Regions from separate parts of the Pseudomonas sp. GW822-FHT02E03 genome, predicted to be linked through region 4. Evidence: predicted binding sites of a transcription regulator. Region 4 holds the regulator's gene; each other region holds the start of a gene.
The links. The regulator sigma-54, encoded in region 4, starts transcription at its own class of promoters, with help from an activator protein. The targets are predictions, from matches to a motif close to ANTGGCATNNANNTTGCTNT.
Positions count from the first base shown of each region.

Region 1: the regulator sigma-54 is predicted to act here: its motif matches at 1,589-1,608, upstream of AC1RQB_RS14940 (CmpA/NrtA family ABC transporter substrate-binding protein).
Region 2: the regulator sigma-54 is predicted to act here: its motif matches at 3,224-3,243, upstream of nirB (nitrite reductase large subunit NirB).
Region 3: the regulator sigma-54 is predicted to act here: its motif matches at 2,147-2,166, upstream of flgB (flagellar basal body rod protein FlgB).

Region 1 covers NZ_JBXAOA010000017.1:55,787-61,066, forward strand. The annotation lists gene rmf (ribosome modulation factor) at 1-177, shown strand, start outside; gene AC1RQB_RS14935 (quinone-dependent dihydroorotate dehydrogenase) at 480-1,499, opposite strand; gene AC1RQB_RS14940 (CmpA/NrtA family ABC transporter substrate-binding protein) at 1,730-2,941, shown strand; gene AC1RQB_RS14945 (ANTAR domain-containing response regulator) at 2,957-3,532, shown strand; gene AC1RQB_RS14950 (nitrate/nitrite transporter) at 3,870-5,081, shown strand; gene AC1RQB_RS14955 (bifunctional protein-serine/threonine kinase/phosphatase) at 5,089-5,280, shown strand, end outside.
Region 2 covers NZ_JBXAOA010000010.1:106,539-111,818, forward strand. The annotation lists gene AC1RQB_RS10575 (CBS domain-containing protein) at 1-34, opposite strand, end outside; gene nirD (nitrite reductase small subunit NirD) at 66-452, opposite strand; gene nirB (nitrite reductase large subunit NirB) at 452-3,013, opposite strand; gene AC1RQB_RS10590 (DUF6124 family protein) at 3,975-4,334, shown strand; gene AC1RQB_RS10595 (SCO family protein) at 4,613-5,218, shown strand; gene AC1RQB_RS10600 (copper chaperone PCu(A)C) at 5,218-5,280, shown strand, end outside.
Region 3 covers NZ_JBXAOA010000028.1:38,178-43,457, forward strand. The annotation lists gene AC1RQB_RS19995 (chemotaxis protein CheV) at 35-967, shown strand; gene cheR (protein-glutamate O-methyltransferase CheR) at 1,014-1,841, shown strand; gene flgB (flagellar basal body rod protein FlgB) at 2,209-2,616, shown strand; gene flgC (flagellar basal body rod protein FlgC) at 2,620-3,063, shown strand; gene flgD (flagellar hook assembly protein FlgD) at 3,079-3,768, shown strand; gene flgE (flagellar hook protein FlgE) at 3,800-5,113, shown strand.
Region 4 covers NZ_JBXAOA010000004.1:50,226-55,505, forward strand. The annotation lists gene AC1RQB_RS04485 (KpsF/GutQ family sugar-phosphate isomerase) at 1-741, shown strand, start outside; gene AC1RQB_RS04490 (KdsC family phosphatase) at 741-1,265, shown strand; gene lptC (LPS export ABC transporter periplasmic protein LptC) at 1,273-1,845, shown strand; gene lptA (lipopolysaccharide transport periplasmic protein LptA) at 1,832-2,380, shown strand; gene lptB (LPS export ABC transporter ATP-binding protein) at 2,380-3,105, shown strand; gene AC1RQB_RS04510 (RNA polymerase factor sigma-54) at 3,291-4,784, shown strand; gene hpf (ribosome hibernation-promoting factor, HPF/YfiA family) at 4,864-5,172, shown strand; gene ptsN (PTS IIA-like nitrogen regulatory protein PtsN) at 5,185-5,280, shown strand, end outside.

The DNA.
Region 1 (5,280 bases), on a different contig from region 4:
TTGCGCGGATATCAATATGGCGTTGGTGGTAAATCCCGTGAGCTTTGCCCTTTTACTCTACCGTCGGTACGCCAAGCCTGGATCAATGGCTGGCGAGAAGGACGCGGCGACAACTGGGACGGTATGACCGGCACTGCGGGAATCCACAGACTCAACGAACTTCACGCCGTCGGCTAATACAGGGCACACACTCCGACACGACAATCTGATTACGCAACGACTTAACCACGCACGTCCCATCCGGACGGCGGGCTTCGGCCCAGGGGCTCCTTCGAGGAGCCCTTTTTTATGCCCATATATCCGTTACAAGAGCGCTTTTGTGGCGAGGGAGCTTGCTCCCGCTCGGCTGCGAAGCAGTCGTAAACCCTGCAACCGTGTTTTACCTGACACACCTGATTGACTGGTTTTGGGGCCGCTTCGCAGCCCAGCTGGAGCAAGCTCCCTTGCCACAGTTAATCCTCATCGCCGCAGATGAATCTTCAGCGCAGGGCCGCTATGGCATCCACCGATTCACGAATCAGCGCCGGGCCTTTATAGATAAAGCCAGAGTAAATCTGCACCAAACTCGCACCCGCGGCGATTTTCTCAGCCGCGTGCTTGCCTTCAGTGATACCGCCCACGGCAATGATCGGCAAGCGACCGGCCAATTCCGCCGCCAGCACCTTCACAGTGTGAGTGCTCTTGTCGCGAACCGGTGCGCCAGACAACCCGCCCGCCTCGTCACCATGCTCCATGCCTTCGACGCCAACGCGGCTCAGGGTGGTGTTGGTGGCAATCACCGCGTCCATCCCGGTTTCGATCAACGCTTGAGCGACTTGAACGGTTTCTTCATCAGTCATGTCCGGCGCGATCTTGATCGCCAACGGAACATGCTTGCCGTGACGCAGGGCCAGTTCCGCCCGGCGGGTGGCCAGGTCGGCGAGCAATTGCTTGAGCGAATCGCCGAATTGCAGGCTGCGCAGGCCCGGGGTATTCGGTGAACTGACGTTGACCGTCACGTAGCTGGCGTGGGCATAGACCTTGTCCAGGCAGATCAGGTAGTCATCGACCGCACGTTCAACCGGGGTGTCGAAGTTCTTGCCGATGTTGATGCCCAGCACGCCCTTGTACTTGGCCGCCGCCACGCGAGCGAGCAAGTGATCGACGCCGAGGTTATTGAACCCCATGCGGTTGATGATCGCCTCGGCGTCCGGCAAGCGGAAAATCCGTGGTTTCGGGTTGCCCGGTTGCGGTCGCGGCGTAATGGTGCCGATTTCGACGAAACCGAAACCCAATTGGGCAAAACCATCGATCGCCGCACCGTTCTTGTCCAGACCGGCCGCCAAACCCACCGGGTTCGGGAACTCCAGGCCCATGACCGTTACCGGCAGTTTCGCCGGTGCCTTGCACAGCAAACCGTTAAGGCCCAAACGCCCGCCCGCGCCGATCAGGTCCAAGGACAGATCGTGGGAGGTTTCCGGGGAAAGTTTGAACAGCAGCTGACGGGCCAGGGTGTACATGGGCAGGCTTGACTCGGTTGGCGATGAGAGGCGGCGATTATAGCCGTGCATCGGGCCCACAGGCGAGGCGCGCAACAAAATCAGCCGGCGATGGCATATGCCTTGCACCAATTACAGGCATCAGCACTCATGCCAACGGCGGGATGAGTGGAAGGACAATGGCGTCGTCACCCGGCTTTGCCCACGCAAGGGCCTTGGGACGACGCTTTTTTTTGGAAGGTGCGAAATCGATGAACGAACCATCAGCCGGCCCTCTGGCCTGGGTCAACGGCAGCGATGCCCCGGAAAAGACTGAAATCAACCTCGGCTTCATGGCCCTGAGCGACTGCGCCTCAGTGGTAGTCGCCGCCACTCAGGGCTTTGCCCAACCTTATGGCCTGACTCTGAACCTCAAGCGCCAATCGTCCTGGGCCAACCTGCGTGACAAACTGGTCAGCGGCGAACTCGACGCCGCCCACAGCCTGTACGGCCTGATTTACGCCGTGCACCTGGGCATCGGCGGCGTAGCCTCCACCGACATGGCCGTGCTCATGGGCCTGAACCAGAACGGTCAGAGCATCAACCTCTCCCACGGCTTGCAGGCCCTGGGTGTGACCAGTCCTGAAGCACTCGATCGTCACGTGCACCAAAGTCGCCCAAAACTGACCTTCGCTCAGACATTTCCTACGGGCACCCACGCCATGTGGCTGTATTACTGGCTCGCGAGTCAGGGCATTCATCCGTTGCAGGATGTCGACAGCGTGGTGGTGCCGCCGCCGCAAATGGTCGCGCACCTGCAAGCCGGGCGCATCGACGGTTTCTGCGTCGGCGAGCCATGGGCGGCCAGTGCGGTGCAGCAGAATCTCGGGTTTACGATGGCCACCAGCCAGACCCTGTGGCCCGATCACCCGGAAAAAGTCCTCGGCTGCACCCGCGCCTTTGTCGAGCAATACCCCAACACCGCACGGGCATTGGTGATGGCAATCCTCGAAGCCAGCCGATTCATCGAAGCCAGCCACGAAAATCGCCACAGCACCGCGCAACTGTTGAGTGCGCCGGAATATCTGGATGCACCGCTCGACTGCATCGAACCACGCTTGCTCGGTGATTACGCCGACGGTCTGGGCAATCGCTGGCAAGACCCGCACGCCATGCGTTTCCACGGTGGTGGCGAGGTCAATCTGCCGTATTTGTCCGACGGCATGTGGTTCATGACCCAGTTCCGGCGCTGGGGTTTGTTGCGTGACGACCCGGACTACCTCGGCGTGGCCCGTCAGGTCCAGCAACTAGACTTCTACCGTGAGGCCGCCACTGCTGTCGGTGTGCCCGCCCGGAGTCAGGAAATGCGCAGCAGTCAACTGATCGACGGCAAAGTCTGGGACGGCTCGGACCCGGCTGGCTATGCCCGCAGCTTCACGCTGCACGCCATGAGCGACAGCGCTCCCCTTCTCGCCAGCCGCTGACAGGAGCCTGCGAATATGTTGCGTATCCTGCTGATCAATGACACTGCGAAAAAAGTCGGGCGCCTGAAGGCGGCTCTGACCGAAGCCGGGTTCGAGGTCATCGACGAGTCCGGCCTGACCATTGACCTGCCCGCGCGCGTCGAAACGGTGCGCCCGGACGTGATTTTGATCGATACCGAGTCACCGAGCCGCGATGTGATGGAGCAAGTGGTGCTGGTGACCCGTGACCAACCACGGCCGATTGTGATGTTCACCGACGAGCACGACCCCGACGTGATGCGCCGCGCGATCAAGTCCGGCGTCAGTGCCTACATCGTCGAAGGCATTCACGCACAACGCTTGCAGCCGATTCTCGACGTGGCCATGGCGCGCTTTGAAAGCGACCAGGCCCTACGCGCGCAACTGCACGCTCGCGACCAGCAACTGGCCGAGCGCAAGCGCATCGAGCTGGCCAAGGGGCTGCTGATGAAGATGAAGGACTGCAACGAAGAACAGGCCTACACCCTGATGCGCCGCCAGGCCATGAGCCGCCAGCAGAAGCTGATCCAGGTGGCGGAGCAGATCATTGCCATGAGTGAACTGCTTGGCTGAAGCCTTGTGGTGCATTGGCGGACGCCATCGCGGGCAAGCCCGCTCCCACATGGATCTTCGGTGTCCACAAAACCTGTGGGAGCGGGCTTGCCCGCGATGGCCATAACGCGATCTCACGTGTTGGCACAGTTCTCGCTAAGTAATCACTACAGGTAACCAACGGCGGTTGCCCCACCTACGACGAAGACGTCGCTCACCTCATTCGCCTCCTGGCGGATCGGGTAGCGGCGTTTTTCCGTTTTGGCCCCAGAGACCGGGGCTGGTGGTGCGGCCGTTGCGGCGCCCCACCTGCAAGCTCATGACTCCTTCTTGATACGCCTGACAGCTGAGGTGCGCGATGAATTCAAGCTTCTGGAAATCCGGCCATACCCCGACACTGTTCGCAGCCTTCCTCTATTTCGATCTGAGCTTCATGGTCTGGTACCTGCTCGGCCCTCTCGCGGTGCAGATCGCCGCTGATCTGCACCTGACCACCCAACAGCGTGGGCTGGTGGTGGCCACGCCGATTCTGGCCGGGGCCGTATTGCGCTTTGCGATGGGCCTGCTGGCTGATCGCCTGTCGCCAAAAACCGCCGGGATAATCGGCCAGGTGATCGTCATCTGCGCCCTGTTCGTCGCCTGGAAAGTCGGCATCCACAGTTACGAGCACGCACTGTTGCTGGGCCTGTTCCTCGGCATGGCCGGTGCGTCCTTCGCCGTCGCCCTGCCGTTGGCCTCGCAATGGTACCCGCCGCAGCACCAAGGCAAAGCCATGGGCATCGCCGGTGCCGGTAACTCGGGCACCGTGCTGGCCGCCTTGATTGCCCCGGTGCTGGCCGCCGCGTTTGGCTGGAGCAACGTGTTCGGCTTCGCCCTGATCCCGCTGGTCCTGACCCTGATCGTCTTTACCTGGCTGGCCAAAAATGCACCCGAGCGCCCGAAAGCCAAGTCCGTGTCTGACTACTTCAAGGCCTTGGGTGACCGCGACAGCTGGTGGTTCATGTTTTTCTATAGCGTGACCTTCGGCGGTTTCATCGGTCTGGCCAGCGCCCTGCCCGGCTACTTCAACGACCAGTACGGCCTGAGCCCGGTGACTGCCGGCTACTACACCGCCGCTTGTGTGTTCGGTGGCAGCCTGATGCGTCCATTGGGCGGCGCGCTGGCGGATCGCTTCGGCGGGATTCGCACCTTGCTGGCGATGTACACCGTGGCAGCGATCTGCATTGCAACGGTAGGTTTCAATCTGCCGAGTTCCTACGCCGCGTTGGCGCTTTTCGTCTGCACCATGCTCGGTTTGGGTGCAGGCAACGGTGCGGTATTCCAGTTGGTCCCGCAGCGTTTTCGTCGGGAGATCGGTGTGATGACCGGCCTGATCGGCATGGCCGGCGGCATCGGTGGCTTCGCACTGGCGGCCGGCATGGGCGCGATCAAGCAAAGCACCGGCAGCTATCAAATGGCCTTGTGGTTGTTCGCTAGTCTCGGCGTATTGGCCTGGTTCGGTCTGCACGGTGTGAAACGTCGCTGGAGAACCACTTGGGGTTCGGCAGCCGTCACCGCAGCACGGGTGTGAGGACTGAATGAGCCTGCAACTGAGCTTCGCCGAACACAGCGCCATCGGCCCTCGCGAAGAGAACCAGGACGCTGTGCGCCTGGTCACTCCGGCCCCGGCGCTGGCGGCGAGCAAGGGTTACCTGTTCGCCATCGCCGACGGCGTCAGCCAATGTGCCGATGGCGGGCTCGCGGCCCGTTCGACCTTGCAGGCCCTGGCG
Region 2 (5,280 bases), on a different contig from region 4:
CTTTCAGTTTGAGCAACTGTGCGGCTGTCTTCATCAACGTTCTCCGATACGGTTCAGAGCAGCGATCAAGCCGCCGCGACTTCCACAACGCCGGCGTTCAGGCGCACCGGCCACACCCGCAGACGCTGCTCCGGGTACTCCAGGCAACTGCCGTCTTCGAGACGAAAATGCTGCTTGTAGATCGGCGACGCTACCACCAGATCACCCTTGAGGCTGCCGATCAGTCCGCGGCCGATGACGTTCGCGCCGGATTGCGGATCATGGTTGTCGATGGCGTAGAGGGTGCGACCTTCGGCCTGCGGCAGGTAGAACAGCGCCACCTGCGCGCCGTCGAGCCAGACCACGACGCCGGAGTTGCTGACCAGATCCTGCTGGCTGCACACCGCCTGCCAGGCTTGGGCATTGGCTGCGGTTGCAGGGGCTTCGACACGCTGGGTAGTGGACTGGCTCATCAGGCATTCTCCTCGGTGACAGGGATAAGGTTGAGTTCGGCAGCCATGATCGGCCGGCGCTGACCGCGTTCCTGAACAAAATGGATGTCCGGGTCCGGGCGTTGATCGTTGACGAAGGTGCGGAAGCGCTTGAGTTTTTCCGGGTCTTTGAGGGCGTTGGCCCATTCGCATTCGTAGCGGTTGACCACCAGTTGCATCTGCGCTTCAAGTTCCGCGCCAAGTCCCAGGCTGTCGTTGATGATCACGTCCTTGAGGTAATCCAGACCGCCCTCCAGGCTTTCGCGCCAGACCGAGGTGCGCTGCAATTTGTCGGCGGTGCGGATGTAGAACATCAGGAAGCGGTCGATGTAACGGATCAGGGTTTCATCGTCCAGGTCGGTGGCGAACAGCTCGGCGTGGCGTGGGCGCATGCCGCCGTTCCCGGCCACGTAGAGGTTCCAGCCGTTCTCGGTGGCGATCACGCCCACGTCTTTGCTCTGCGCCTCGGCACATTCACGGGTACAACCGGAGACCGCGAACTTGAGCTTGTGCGGCGAACGCAGGCCTTTGTAGCGATCCTCGAGAGTCAGGGCCATTTTCACGCTGTCCTGCACGCCGTAACGGCACCAGGTGCTGCCCACGCAAGACTTCACCGTGCGGGTCGATTTGCCGTAGGCATGCCCGGTTTCGAAACCGGCCTCAATCAACTCGGACCAGATGTCCGGCAACTGATGCAACTGCGCGCCGAACAAGTCGATCCGCTGGCCGCCGGTGATTTTGGTGTAGAGGTCGTATTTCTTCGCCACCACGCCAATCGCAATCAGCTTGTCGGCGGTGATCTCGCCCCCGGCGATGCGCGGCACCACCGAATAGGTGCCGTTTTTCTGCATGTTGGCCATGAAGGTGTCGTTGGTGTCCTGCAGCGGCACCAGCGAGGCGTCCATGATCGGCTGGTTCCAGCACGAAGCGAGGATCGAGCCCACCGCCGGTTTGCACACGTCGCAACCGGTGTGACCACGGCCATGTTTTGCCAGCAGCTCTTCGAAAGTGATCACCCCTTCTACCCGCACCAGCGCATAAAGCTCCTGACGGGTGTAGGCGAAGTGTTCACACAGGCTCTTGTCGACACTGACACCACGGGCAATCAATTCATGCTCGAACACTTGCTTGAGCAGCCCCGCGCAACCGCCGCAACCGGTGCAAGCCTTGGTCTGCGACTTGAGCAGGCCGAGGTCGGTGCAGCCACCGTCGATGGCCGAGCAGATCGAGCCCTTGGTGACGTTATGGCACGAGCAAACGGTCGCCGACTCGGGCAGCGCGCCCGGGCCCAGGGTTGGCGCGCCGGTGGACGATGGCAGAATCAGGCTGGCGGGTTCCGACGGCAAGGCAATGCCGTTCTGCATGTATTGCAGCAAGGTGTCGTAATAGCTGTTGTCGCCGACCAACACCGCGCCGAGCACGCGCTTGCTGTCAGCATCCACCACCAGGCGGCGGTAGCTGGCCGTCGCTTCATCGATGAACTGATAACTGCGCGCACCCGGGGTCTGGGCATGAGCATCACCGATGGAGCCGACATCGACGCCGAGCAGTTTGAGCTTGGTCGACATGTCGGCGCCCTGGAACGGCTCCGCCACTTGATTGCACAGCAGCGTCGCGACGCCACGGGCCATCTGATAACCAGGGGCGACCAGACCGAAGAGGCTGCCGTTCCAGGCGGCACACTCGCCGATGGCGTAGATGTTCGGATCGCTGGTCAGGCACTGATCGTCAATCACCACGCCGCCACGCGGACCGATGTCCAGCGCACATTGGCGGGCCAGCGCGTCTTGCGCGCGGATGCCGGCAGAGAACACGATCAGGTCGGCTTCCAAAAATTCGTCGTTGGCAAAATTCATCCGATAACGGTATTCCTCGCCAGCACTGATCGACTGCGTGCCACGGGACAGATGCACGCCAACACCGAGCCGCTCGATTTGCGCCTTCAATGCCAGGCCACCCTGCTCGTCCAGCTGCACCGGCATCAGGCGCGGGGCAAATTCCACCACATGCGCTTCCAGGCCCAGGCTTTTCAGGGCATTGGCGGCTTCCAGACCGAGCAGGCCACCTCCGACCACCACGCCACGCCGCGCATTGGCCGCCGCGGCACGAATCGCGTCGAGGTCTTCCAGAGTGCGATAGACCAGGCGCGAGTCACCTTCCGCACCTTCAATAGGCGGCACGAAGGGATAAGACCCGGTGGCCAGAACCAGTTTGTCGTAAGCGACGCAACCTTGTGCGGTGATCACCTGGCGTCGCGCTCGGTCGATTTCCAGCACCGGCACGCCCAGATGCAAAGTAACGCCCGGCGTCTGGTACAGAGAGGCTTCGCCCAGAGCCAGCGACTCGGCATCGCGACCGCCGAAATACTCGGACAGATGCACCCGGTCGTAGGCGCGCATCGGCTCTTCACTGAAGACATGCAGCCGGTAGTGGTCGAGGGCACCGCGCTCGATGAGCTGCTCGACACAATGATGTCCGACCATGCCATTGCCGATCACGATCAGTGTTTGCAGTTTGTTCAACGCGGCAACATTGGAATTCATAGTAAGCACCCAGCCAAAGCCAATCACGGTTAAAAAAAGCAAAAAAAAACGCCTGAAACCTCTCGGTTTCAGGCGTCTTTGCCTGTTCTTCGCGGTGTTCGACCTGGCGCCTTCGCCGGATCCACCGATGTTGCCCACGACCTGCTCGGCCGCTCGATCATCGTTGACCGAGTGGGCTGCCCATCTGTTTTCGATGGGCCTGAGGGGAACAATGCAGCCTTTGTGCCAGTCCGCGGTGTGTGACTTCCTCAGCTCTGGAAAACCGGCCTCTGAACGATGGGGAAATGTGATAAAGACACCGGCCCATGCGCGTCTCATCAGGCTTCCGGCCCCCGCGAGCGGGTGGGCGGACGTTTGAGCTGAAGGAAGGAATAGCTCAGGAAACCGCTTCGCACTGGTGCACGGTGTCAGGCATGGCTCTTTAAAAGTGCATGCGGCTACGTTCTATTTGGGCTTGAGCAATGCCAGTGAGTTAAGCGCGAATCCCTGTGGGAGCGGCGGTGCGACGATTCGACTTGCTCGCGAAGACGGCGGCACAGTCAATATTGATGTCGCCTGACACGCCGCTTTCGCGAGCAAGCCCGCTCCCACAGGGATTTGCAACATTGCCGGAATGCGCGTGTTTAAAAGCCCTGAAGGTTACTTCCTGAAAGCTACAAGATCTTGCGCCGTTGCCTACGCTTACGCCAGAATCCGCCGGCTTGTGCGCCTTGGGGTTGCTCGGTAACTTGATTCGCGTCACTGCCCATCAGTGATCGGGTTTAGCAGCCCGGGGTTACAAGCAAGGTGCACAAGCTCTTGTCAGTCAGGCATTCCCATGCCTGCACTTGATGGTGGTTGTGCGCAGGGCGCCTTCGGGCGCGCCGGCTTTGCTAGCTTCCCCGGTCTGCTAACCTGCGTACAGCTGCCTCCCTCTCGTTTAGCAGCAGGAGGGTTGGCACCCAATCAGAGAAGCCAGCTTATGTTCAAGGTTACGCCCAACCCACCGGACAGGGATCCGATCTCTCCATACGAGCCCGATTCAAAGAAGCTCAATGAGGCCGCCGAGCGGGCTCTGAACTTCCACTTCCCGTCGAATGCCGACATCAAAGCCACCGCGCGTAAACCCAGCAAGCTGTTTGCCGTGGCCCCAGAGGCGACTACCGAAACCCTGGCGGTTTTTTTGGTCGAGACTCTGGCCTCGGTCGATGTGATGGTCCATCAGTTGGTGGATCATCTGGAAGGTGAGTCGCGTCACGCCCTGCTGGGCATTTCAAACAGCATCATGGTGGCGGAGATCACCGCGAACCGGGTGCTGGATCACATTAATACGCCTGAGTAGGTGCGGTCTGCTGTGGTGAAAGGGCTTACTGCGTTGGGCTGTGCAGCGGTCTTTTTTGGGGGCCGCTGCGCGCCCCAGCGGGAGCAAGCTCCCTCGCCACAGGTTTCTCGGTGTTTGTTCCCAGTAGGGTATCCCGAGGCCGCGACCTTTTGGCGCATGACCGGTGGGCCATCGATTGAGCGCCATGGCGCAACAGTTTGTTAACATCCGTGCGCTTTTTTTCGTCTGATTGATCAGCCACTGTAGATTCCCGGTCGCTACACAGGATGCTTTTTTCCATGAGTACGTTGTATACCCGTCGCACGGTCCTGCAAGGCATGAGCCTGTTGAGCCTTGGCCTGCTCGCCGGATGCGATGACAGCAGCAAGCTGTCGTTCAAGTACGGCAAGGACCTCAGCGACAAGATCATGGGGCGTACCTTCAAACTCAAGGACGCCCAGGGCGAGTACCGGATGCTGGGCAGCTATCGGGGCCTGATGCCGATGGTTTTTTTCGGTTTCACCCAATGTCCGGCGGTCTGCCCGACGACGCTGGCCCGTGCGGCACAGGCGAAAAAACTGATGGGCCGCGATGGCGAACGCCTGCAAGTGATCTTCATCACCCTGGACCCCGAGCGGGATACGCCGCAAATGCTCGACGCCTACGTCAAAGCCTTCGATCCAAGTTTCGAGGCGCTGTACGGCTCGCTGGAAGAAACCGCCGCCACCGCCAAGGAGTTCGGTGTGTTCTTTGAAAAGATCCCGAGCGGCTCGACCTATACCCTCTCCCACACCGCGACCAGCTTCGTTTTCGACTCCCGAGGCACTTTGCGCCTGGGGCTGTCCGCGTCCCTTACCGCTCAAGAGTGTGCAGAAGACCTGCTCACCGTCATGGAGGTCTGCTGATGACTTCGATCTACGCACCACGTATTAAACAGCTGGCCCTGGGCCTTTTCCTGATCGGCACG
Region 3 (5,280 bases), on a different contig from region 4:
GCAACACACTTAGCGTTGGTGTAGGAGTCTGGGCATGGCTGGTGTAATGGATTCGGTGAACCAGCGCACGCAACTGGTGGGGCAGAATCGCCTTGAGCTGTTGTTGTTCCGTCTCGACGGCCAGCAGCTGTATGGGATCAACGTGTTCAAGGTTCGTGAGGTGCTGCAATGCCCCAAACTGACCCTGATGCCCAAGTCCAGTCCTGTCGTGTGCGGTGTGGCGAATATTCGGGGGGCGACCATTCCGATTCTGGATCTGGCGATGGCGACCGGTTCCGGAGCGCTGAAAGATCAAAGCAATCCCTTCGTGATCATCACGGAGTACAACACCAAGACCCAGGGTTTCCTGGTTCGATCGGTGGAGCGCATCGTCAACATGAACTGGGAGGAGATTCATCCGCCACCCAAGGGCACCGGGCGCGATCATTACTTGACGGCGGTGACTCGGGTCGACAATCAGTTGGTCGAAATCATCGACGTCGAGAAGGTGCTGGCGGAAGTGTCACCGACACCGGAAGCGATTTCGGTGGGCGTGGTGGATGTCGATACTCAGCATAAGGCGTTGTCCTTGCGCGTGCTAACGGTCGACGATTCATCGGTGGCGCGCAAGCAGGTGACCCGTTGCCTGCAAACCGTCGGCGTCGAAGTGGTGGCGTTGAACGACGGTCGGCAAGCGCTGGATTACCTGCGCAAGCTGGTCGATGAGGGCAAGAAGCCGGAAGAAGAGTTCCTGATGATGATCTCCGACATCGAGATGCCGGAGATGGACGGGTACACCCTGACGGCCGAAATCCGCAGTGATCCGCGCATGCAAAAGCTGCATATCATCCTGCACACTTCGTTGTCGGGTGTGTTCAATCAGGCGATGGTCAAGAAGGTCGGTGCCGATGACTTTCTGGCCAAATTCCGTCCTGATGACCTGGCATCCCGGGTAGTCGACCGGATCAAAGCAGCAGATAACAGCTAGGGGCCTTCTGTCCCTGGCGGTCAACACGATTTAAGAGGCGGCATCTTTGTCTACGGGTAATTTGGATTTTGAACAGTTCCGGGTATTCCTGGAAAAAGCCTGTGGCATTTTGCTCGGTGAAAACAAGCAATACCTGGTCTCGAGCCGTCTCAACAAACTGATGGAACAGCAGGGCATCAAATCGCTGGGTGAGCTGGTTCAGCGCATCCAGACCCAGCCGCGCAGCGGTTTGCGCGAGATGGTGGTGGATGCCATGACCACCAACGAAACCCTGTGGTTTCGTGATACCTATCCGTTTGAAGTCTTGAAGAACAAGGTCTTGCCTGCAGCGATCAAGGCAAGCCCCGGCCAGCGCCTGCGGATCTGGTCGGCGGCGTGTTCGTCGGGTCAGGAACCGTATTCTCTGTCGATGTCCATCGATGAGTTCGAACGGGTCAACATGGGCCAGTTGAAGATGGGCGTGCAGATCGTTGCCACTGACCTGTCCGGCACCATGCTGACCAACTGCAAGACCGGCGAGTACGACAGCCTGGCCATCGGCCGCGGTCTGTCGCCCGAGCGCCTTCAGCGTTACTTCGACCCGAAAGGGCCAGGGCGCTGGGCGATCAAGGCGCCGATCAAGAGTCGGGTGGAATTTCGCTCGTTCAACCTGCTGGACAGCTACGCGAGCCTGGGCAAGTTCGACATCGTGTTCTGCCGCAACGTGCTGATCTACTTCTCCGCCGAGGTGAAGAAAGACATCCTGTTGCGCATCCACAGCACGCTGAAGCCGGGCGGTTATCTGTTCCTTGGCGCGTCTGAAGCGCTGAACGGTTTGCCGGACCATTACCAGATGGTCCAGTGCAGCCCGGGGATCATTTATCAGGCGAAGTGATTCGTTGATGGCATAAAAAAACGGGAGTCCTCAGGGGCTCCCGTTTTTTTGTGCCTGTAATTATCTCTAAAAATCACCACAACCCCTGTGGGAGCGGGCTTGCCCGCGATAGCGTCATGTCAGTCGACATCTTCATTGCCTGACACTCCGTCATCGCGGGCAAGCCCGCTCCCACAGGGTCAGGTGGTGTTCTTTCTACCGTGATAAGCGGCAGAAAAGCGGCAGGCGGCGGAAATCGGTTGCCGCTTTTCTGGCATTGCCGGCTTGCCACCGCGCGCAAAGCCCCGGTTTACGGGCTTTTTTGAATTGGCACGGCGCTTGCTATGTCCCTGTTACGAAAAATCAGGTCACCCGAAGGTTTCCCGACATGAGCATCAGCTTCGATAAAGCGCTCGGTATCCATGAACAAGCCCTGGGCTTCCGCGCTCAGCGTGCCGAAGTCCTGGCCAACAACATCACCAACGCCGACACCCCGAACTACAAGGCTCGGGATCTGGACTTCTCGAAAGTGCTCGCCGAGCAGAATGAGAAAACCAAAAACGGCAAGTTCGCCTTGAACATGACCAACAGCCGTCACATCGAAGCTGAAGGCATGGGCAATGGCGACGAGTCGCTGATGTATCGCACGCCAATGCAACCGTCGATCGACCAGAACACCGTGGACGCTCAACTGGAACAGTCGAACTACGCGGAAAACGCGGTCAACTTCCAGGCCAGCTTCACCCTGCTCAACAGTAAATTCAAAGGGCTGGTATCAGCCCTGCGTGGAGAGTAAGTCATGTCCCTTGCCAGTGTTTTCAACATTGCCGGTAGCGGCATGAGTGCCCAGACCACTCGTCTGAACACCGTCGCCTCGAACATCGCCAACGCCGAGACCGTCTCGTCGAGCATCGACCAGACCTACCGTGCCCGCCACCCGGTATTCGCCACCATGTTCCAGGGCGGCCAGAGCGGCGGCAGCGATTCGCTGTTCCAGAACCAGGACGCTGCCGGTCAAGGCGTGCAAGTGCTGGGCGTGGTCGAAGACCAGAGCAACCTTGAAGCGCGCTACGAGCCGAACCATCCGGCTGCCGATGGCAAGGGCTACGTCTATTACCCGAACGTCAATGTCGTCGAAGAAATGGCCGACATGATTTCCGCGAGCCGTTCGTTCCAGACCAACGCCGAAATGATGAACACCGCCAAAACCATGATGCAGAAGGTCCTGACCCTCGGTCAGTGATAAGGGGCGATTCATATGAGCGTTATCAGCGATGTTCTGGCCAATTCTTCGGTCCAGACCCCGACCACCAAAGACAGCCTGACCTCGGCCGCTACCGGCGGCCAGGCGCTGGGCAAGGACGCGTTCCTGCAACTGTTGGTGACTCAGCTGAAAAACCAGAACCCGCTCGATCCTCAGGACAACAGCGAGTTCGTGGCACAGCTGGCGCAGTTCAGTAGCCTGGAAGGTATCACCACGCTGAACGATACGGTCAGCGGCCTTGCCAGTAGTTACAGCTCCTCGCAAGCCTTGCAGGCTTCTTCGCTGGTGGGGCGCTCCGTCATTGCGCAGACCGACAAAACCCTGGTCGACACCTCCAAGAGCCTTAACGGTACCGTCGTGGTGCCAACCTCGGTTTCCGCCGCCACCGTCAAGATTACCAACTCGGAAGGCAAGACCATCCGTACGCTCGAGTTGGGCAGTCAAAGTGCCGGTAACGCCAGTTTCATCTGGGACGGCAAGGACGATGCAGGCGCGGTGGCACCGGCGGGTACTTACACCTTCGGCGCAACGGCCACCATCGACAGCAAGGCGACATCGCTGATTACTTATCTGCCAGCGACCGTTAACAGCGTGACCATCAGCCAGACCGGCGGTGAGTTGATGCTGAACCTGGCAGGCATGGGCAGCGTTGCCCTGTCCAAAGTACAAACCATTGGTATATAGAGCCGACTAACACGGCACAAAGGAGTGGAATATGTCTTTCAATATCGGCCTTAGCGGTCTCTATGCAGCCAACAAACAACTGGACGTGACCGGCAACAACATCGCCAACGTCGCGACCACCGGTTTCAAATCCTCCCGTGCAGAATTCGAAGACGTGTACTCGGCCACTCGCCTGGGTACCGGCAGCAAGACCGTCGGCAACGGCGTGCGTCTGGCCAACGTTTCCCAGCAGTTCGGCCAGGGCGACGTGAACAACACCGGCAACGTGCTGGACATGGGCATCCAGGGCAACGGCTTCTTCATCCTCAGCGACAATGGCTCCCTGAGCTACACCCGTGCCGGTGCGTTCAAGACTGATGCTGAAAACTATGTGGTCGATAACAACGGCAACCGCTTGCAGGGTTATGGCGTTGATGCCAACGGCAAGATCATCAACGGTGTGTTGACTGACTTGAAAATTGATACGTCGAGCCTGAAGCCGAATCCGACTACCCGAATTGACCAAACCCTGAACCTCAACTCGTCGGAAACATCACCGACCGTGGCTACGTTCAGCCCTACGGATACCAACAGCTATAACAAGACCATTTCCACCAAGGTCTATGACAGTCAGGGCAACGAACACACCATGGATCAGTACTACGTGAAGACGGGTACTAACGCTTGGAAAATGTATACCTACATGGATGGCCGTACTCCATCCGATCCGGCTAACAACACGCTGACTCCACTGACTGCTGACATCGTTTTCAACTCGGACGGCACGGTCCAGACCCTGACCGGCAGTACTGGTTTTGCTAACGTCGGTGGCACGCTGACCATGACAGGGTGGAAGCCTGGGGCAATTACGAACGCCAATACAACACCTGTTACCTGGGGCTTGAACGGGGCTGATGCTGCTGCTTCCGGTATTGCGGTTTCCATGACTAAGGTCTCTTCCTATAATTCGCCAACCGCCCGTACCGCCCAATTCCAGGACGGTTATGCCACCGGCCAGATCTCCAGCCTGACCATCGACGCCAGCGGCGTCATGACGGCCAACTTCAGCAACCAGCAAACCAAGGCCATCGGCCAGGTGGCGGTCGCCAGTTTCGCCAACGAGCAAGGCTTGCAGCCAGTGGGCGGTACCCGCTGGAAAGAAACCTTCGCCTCCGGCGTGGCTGGTGTCGATGCACCGCAGACTGGCACCCTGGGAGCGATCGTTTCCAATTCCCTGGAAGAGTCCAACGTCAACCTGACCAACGAATTGGTCGAGCTGATCAAGGCCCAGAGCAACTACCAGGCAAACGCCAAGACCATCTCCACCCAGAGCACCATCATGCAGACCATCATTCAGATGACCTGATGTTGGTGAGCGAATAGCTTCACAAAGGGCCCCTCGCGAGAGGGGTTTTTTTATGAGCGGGATTTTTTTCAGGGGCTGAGGTTTTGGTTGTGCCGGCCTCTTCGCGGGCAAGCCTCGCTCCTACAGAATCGCGTTGATCATCTGGACGACGTATATCCTGTGGGAGC
Region 4 (5,280 bases):
GCCGAGGCCAGCCATGGCGACATGGGCATGATCACCCGTGATGACATCATTCTGGCGCTGTCGAACTCCGGCTCCACCAACGAGATCGTCACCTTGCTGCCGCTGATCAAACGCCAGGGCATTCAAATGATCAGCCTGACCGGCAACCCCGAGTCGCCGCTGGCCAAGGCGGCGGAAGTCAACCTCAATGCAAGCGTTGAGCACGAAGCCTGCCCGCTGAACCTGGCGCCCACCTCGTCGACCACCGCAGCACTGGTCATGGGTGATGCTCTCGCCGTTGCGTTGCTTGAAGCTCGCGGCTTTACCGCTGAAGATTTCGCTTTTTCCCACCCGGGCGGCGCCCTTGGCCGCCGCTTGTTGCTGAAAGTGGAAAACGTCATGCATGCCGGCACCGAATTGCCGCAAGTGATGTGCGGTACGCTGCTCAAGGATGCCTTGATGGAAATGACCCGTAAGGGATTGGGCATGACCGTTGTACTGAGTACGGATGGAAAACTCGCCGGGATCTTCACCGACGGCGACCTGCGCCGCACGCTGGACCGCACCATCGATATCCACAGCACGACCATTGATGAAGTGATGACCGCCCACGGCAAGACCGCCCGCGCCGAGATGCTCGCCGCCGAGGCCCTGAAAATCATGGAAGACCACAAGATCAACGCACTGGTAGTGGTCGACAGCGAAGACCGTCCGGTCGGCGCCTTGAACATGCACGATTTGCTGCGTGCGGGAGTAATGTAATGAGCACGGACCTGCTGCAACGCGGCAAACAGATCAAACTGGCGGTGTTCGACGTCGATGGCGTGCTGACCGACGGGCGCCTGTACTTCCTCGAAGACGGTAGCGAATTCAAGACGTTCAACACCCTCGACGGCCAGGGCATCAAGATGTTGATGGCCGCAGGCGTGCAGACCGCTATCATCAGTGGCCGCAAGACCCCGGTGGTTGAACGGCGCGCGAAGAACCTCGGCATTCCGCACCTTTATCAGGGTCGCGAAGACAAACTGGTGGTGCTCGACGAACTTCTTGGCCAGCTCAACCTGAGCTATGAACAAGTGGCCTACCTGGGCGACGACCTGCCGGACCTGCCGGTGATTCGCCGCGTAGGCCTTGGCATGGCAGTGGCCAACGCCGCCAGTTTCGTGCGCGAACACGCCCACGGCATCACCCAGGCCCGCGGTGGCGAGGGGGCCGCTCGCGAATTCTGCGAATTGATCCTGCGCGCCCAGGGCCGCCTCGATGCGGCCAACGCCGCATACCTGTGAGCCCATCATGCTGAGCAAGAAAATTCGTAACATCCTGGTGTTCGGTTGCATCGCCGCGATTTTTGCAGCGGTCGGCTACTGGAACATCAGCCCGGAGCGTTTCCTCGACAAGCCGGTGGTGAAGGTCGATGAAACCGCGATCGACTATTACGCCATCAACGCCCACAGCGTGCAGTACTTGCCCGACGGCAAACTGCAATACGAGATGACGTCGGACAAGGTCGAACACGTGAAAGCGAGCGAGGTGACGTTGCTGACCAATCCGGACCTGAACATGTTCCGTGGCACCGAATTCCCCTGGCACGTCCAGAGCGAGCGCGGCGAAGTCAACCCGGACGGCACTCAGGTCGAGCTGATTGACTCGGTACGTATCACGCGTTTCGACGAAAAAAACCGTAAAACCCTGATTACCACCACCCGTATGACAGTGTTCCCGCAGCAGCAATATGCGCAGACCGATCAACCCGTTAGAATCGACGGCGCTGGCGGTGTATCGACAGGCAACGGAATGAAAGCGTACCTGAAAGAAAGCAGGATACACCTGCTATCGAACGTAAGAGGACAGTATGAGGCTCGTTAAAACTCTCCCTATTTTGCTCAGTCTGGGCGCAGCACTGGGAAGCGTGAGCGCCTGGGCTCTGCCGAACGATCAAGAGCAGCCTATCCGCATTCAGGCCGACGATGCCCAACTGGACGACAAGAACGGCGTTGCCACCTATAAGGGCGATGTGATCATCACCCAAGGCTCGATGAAGGTCACCGGCAATACCGTGACCATCACCCGCACCCCTACCGGCGACATCGACGTGGTGACTTCGGTGGGCAACCTCGCCTACTTCGAGCAACTGCAAACGGCGGGCGATACCAAGCCGGTCCAGGGCTACGGCGTAACTATCCAGTACCACGCCTCGCAAAACCGCGTAGTGCTGATCGATCGCGCCAAGGTCATCGATAAGGACAACAACGTCACCCAAGGCGAAAAAATCGTCTACGACACGGTCAAAAAGCTTGCGAGCGCCGGTCGCGCCACGGGTAACAAGGTCACCGAGGCACGCCCTCGCATCGACATGGTGATCCAGCCGAAGAAGAAAACCGACGAGCAAAAGGCCCAGTAATGGCAACTCTGAAAGCTCAGCATCTGGCCAAGAGCTACAAGAGCCGTCAGGTCGTGCGCGACGTCAGCCTGTCCATCGACAGCGGTCAGATCGTCGGCCTGCTTGGCCCTAACGGCGCCGGTAAAACCACCTGTTTCTATATGATTGTCGGCCTGGTACAGGCCGATCAAGGCCGCGTACTGATCGATGACCTGGACGTCAGCCACCAGCCGATGCACGGTCGTGCGAAGGCGGGCATCGGCTATCTTCCGCAAGAAGCGTCGATCTTCCGCAAACTGTCGGTGGCCGACAACATCATGGCCATCCTCGAGACCCGCAAGGAGCTCGATCAGGCCGGTCGTCGCCAAGAGCTGGAAAGTCTGCTGCAGGAATTTCACATCCATCACATCCGCGACAATCTCGGCATGAGCCTGTCCGGTGGTGAACGCCGCCGTGTGGAAATCGCCCGGGCACTGGCTACCAACCCGAAATTCATCCTCCTCGACGAACCTTTCGCCGGCGTGGACCCGATTTCGGTGGGTGACATCAAGCAGATCATCCATCACCTCAAGGCTAAAGGCATTGGCGTGCTGATCACGGACCACAACGTTCGTGAGACCCTGGATATCTGCGAAACCGCCTACATCGTCAACGATGGCCAACTGATTGCTGAAGGTGACTCCGCCACCATCCTCGCCAATGAACTGGTCAAGGAAGTGTATCTGGGCCACGAGTTCCGCCTGTAAGCACCTGAGGTGCCCGGGTCGTCGAAGGGGCGCTCGTTTCAATAAAAAATCAATAACTTTTTATTGTTACAGCGCTCTAGGCAAACACTTCAGTTTCGGGCATATAATTTGCTTATGTTTGGCGCTTCGGCGCCCTGTAGTGGATGGCGCATGTGCGCCGGCGAATAAGGTGTTAAGCCCCTGCCATGAAACCATCGCTAGTCTTGAGAATGGGCCAGCAGCTGACGATGACACCGCAGCTGCAACAGGCCATCCGCCTGCTCCAATTGTCGACCCTGGACCTGCAACAGGAAATCCAGGAGGCTCTGGAGTCCAATCCGATGCTCGAACGCCAGGAAGAAGGCGACGACTTCGATAACGCCGACCCCTTGGCCGATAGCGCCGAACAGAAACCCAACGCCGACATTCAGGAACCCTCCTACCAGGAAACCGCCCCGACGGTGGATAACCTTGAGGAAGGCGACTGGAACGAGCGCATCCCCAACGAATTGCCCGTCGACACAGCCTGGGAGGATGTCTACCAGACCAGCGCCAGCAGCCTGCCTAGCAACGATGACGATGAGTGGGATTTCACCACCCGCACATCGGTCGGTGAAAGCCTGCAAAGCCATTTGCTCTGGCAACTGAACCTGGCACCGATGTCCGACACCGATCGCCTGATCGCCGTAACCCTGATCGACTGCATCAACAATCAGGGCTACCTGGACGAAACCCTCGAGGAAATCCTCGAAGCGTTCGACCCGGAACTGGACATCGAACTGGACGAAATCGAAGCCGTCCTGCACCGCATCCAGCAATTCGAACCCGCTGGCATCGGCGCCCGCAACCTCGGTGAATGCCTGCTACTGCAACTGCGCCAGTTGTCCGCCAAGACCCCTTGGCTGGCCGAAGCCAAGCGCCTGGTCACCGATTACATCGACCTGCTCGGCAGCCGCGATTACAGCCAGCTGATGCGCCGCATGAAGCTCAAGGAAGATGAGCTGCGCCAGGTCATCGAATTGGTCCAGAGCCTCAACCCACGCCCGGGTTCACAAATCGAGTCCACCGAAGCCGAATACGTCGTTCCCGACGTGATCGTGCGCAAGGACAACGAGCGCTGGCTGGTGGAGCTGAACCAGGAATCAGTGCCACGCCTGCGGGTCAATGCCCAATATGCCGGTTTCGTGCGCCGCGCCGATACCAGCGCTGACAACACCTTCATGCGTAATCAGCTGCAGGAGGCTCGCTGGTTCATCAAGAGCCTGCAAAGCCGCAATGAAACCCTGATGAAAGTCGCCACCCAGATCGTCGAGCATCAACGCGGCTTTCTCGAATACGGTGACGAAGCCATGAAGCCGTTGGTGCTGCATGACATTGCCGAAGCAGTCGGCATGCATGAATCGACGATTTCACGGGTAACCACGCAAAAATTCATGCATACCCCACGGGGCATCTATGAACTGAAATACTTTTTTTCCAGCCACGTCAGTACCTCTGAAGGCGGTGAATGCTCGTCCACGGCGATCCGCGCGATCATCAAAAAACTGGTTGCCGCGGAAAATCAGAAAAAGCCGTTGAGTGACAGCAAGATCGCTGGTTTACTGGAGGCACAAGGCATTCAGGTAGCCCGTCGCACCGTCGCCAAGTACCGCGAATCCCTGGGGATCGCGCCTTCCAGCGAACGGAAGCGGTTGATGTAGCCGCCGGGCTCGCCACAGCGTTCCAGTGGCAGGCATTTCTGCCTGCCGCTTTATGCACTGGCAACGAAGGAGAAGCTGTATGCAAGTCAACATCAGTGGACACCAACTGGAAGTGACCGAACCCCTGCGCACCTACATCGGCGAAAAACTCGACCGATTAGAGAGGCATTTCGACAAGATCACCAATGTGCAAGTCACGATGAACGTCGAAAAACTGCTGCAGAAGATCGAAGCCACGCTGCATATTCCCGGCGGAGAAGTGGTCGCCAATGCCGAGCATACGGACATGTATGCCGCCATCGACCTGCTGACCGACAAGCTGGATCGCCAACTTAAAAAGCATAAGGAAAAGACCCAGAGCCTCCTCCAGGGCGCGACCGGTCGTTAACACCCCCAATCCATGATCCGACTAGAAACCATCCTGACCCCCGGCCGTTCCCAAGTGAACGCGCCGGGTGGCAGTAAAAAGAAAGCCCTCGAGCAAATTGCCAACCTT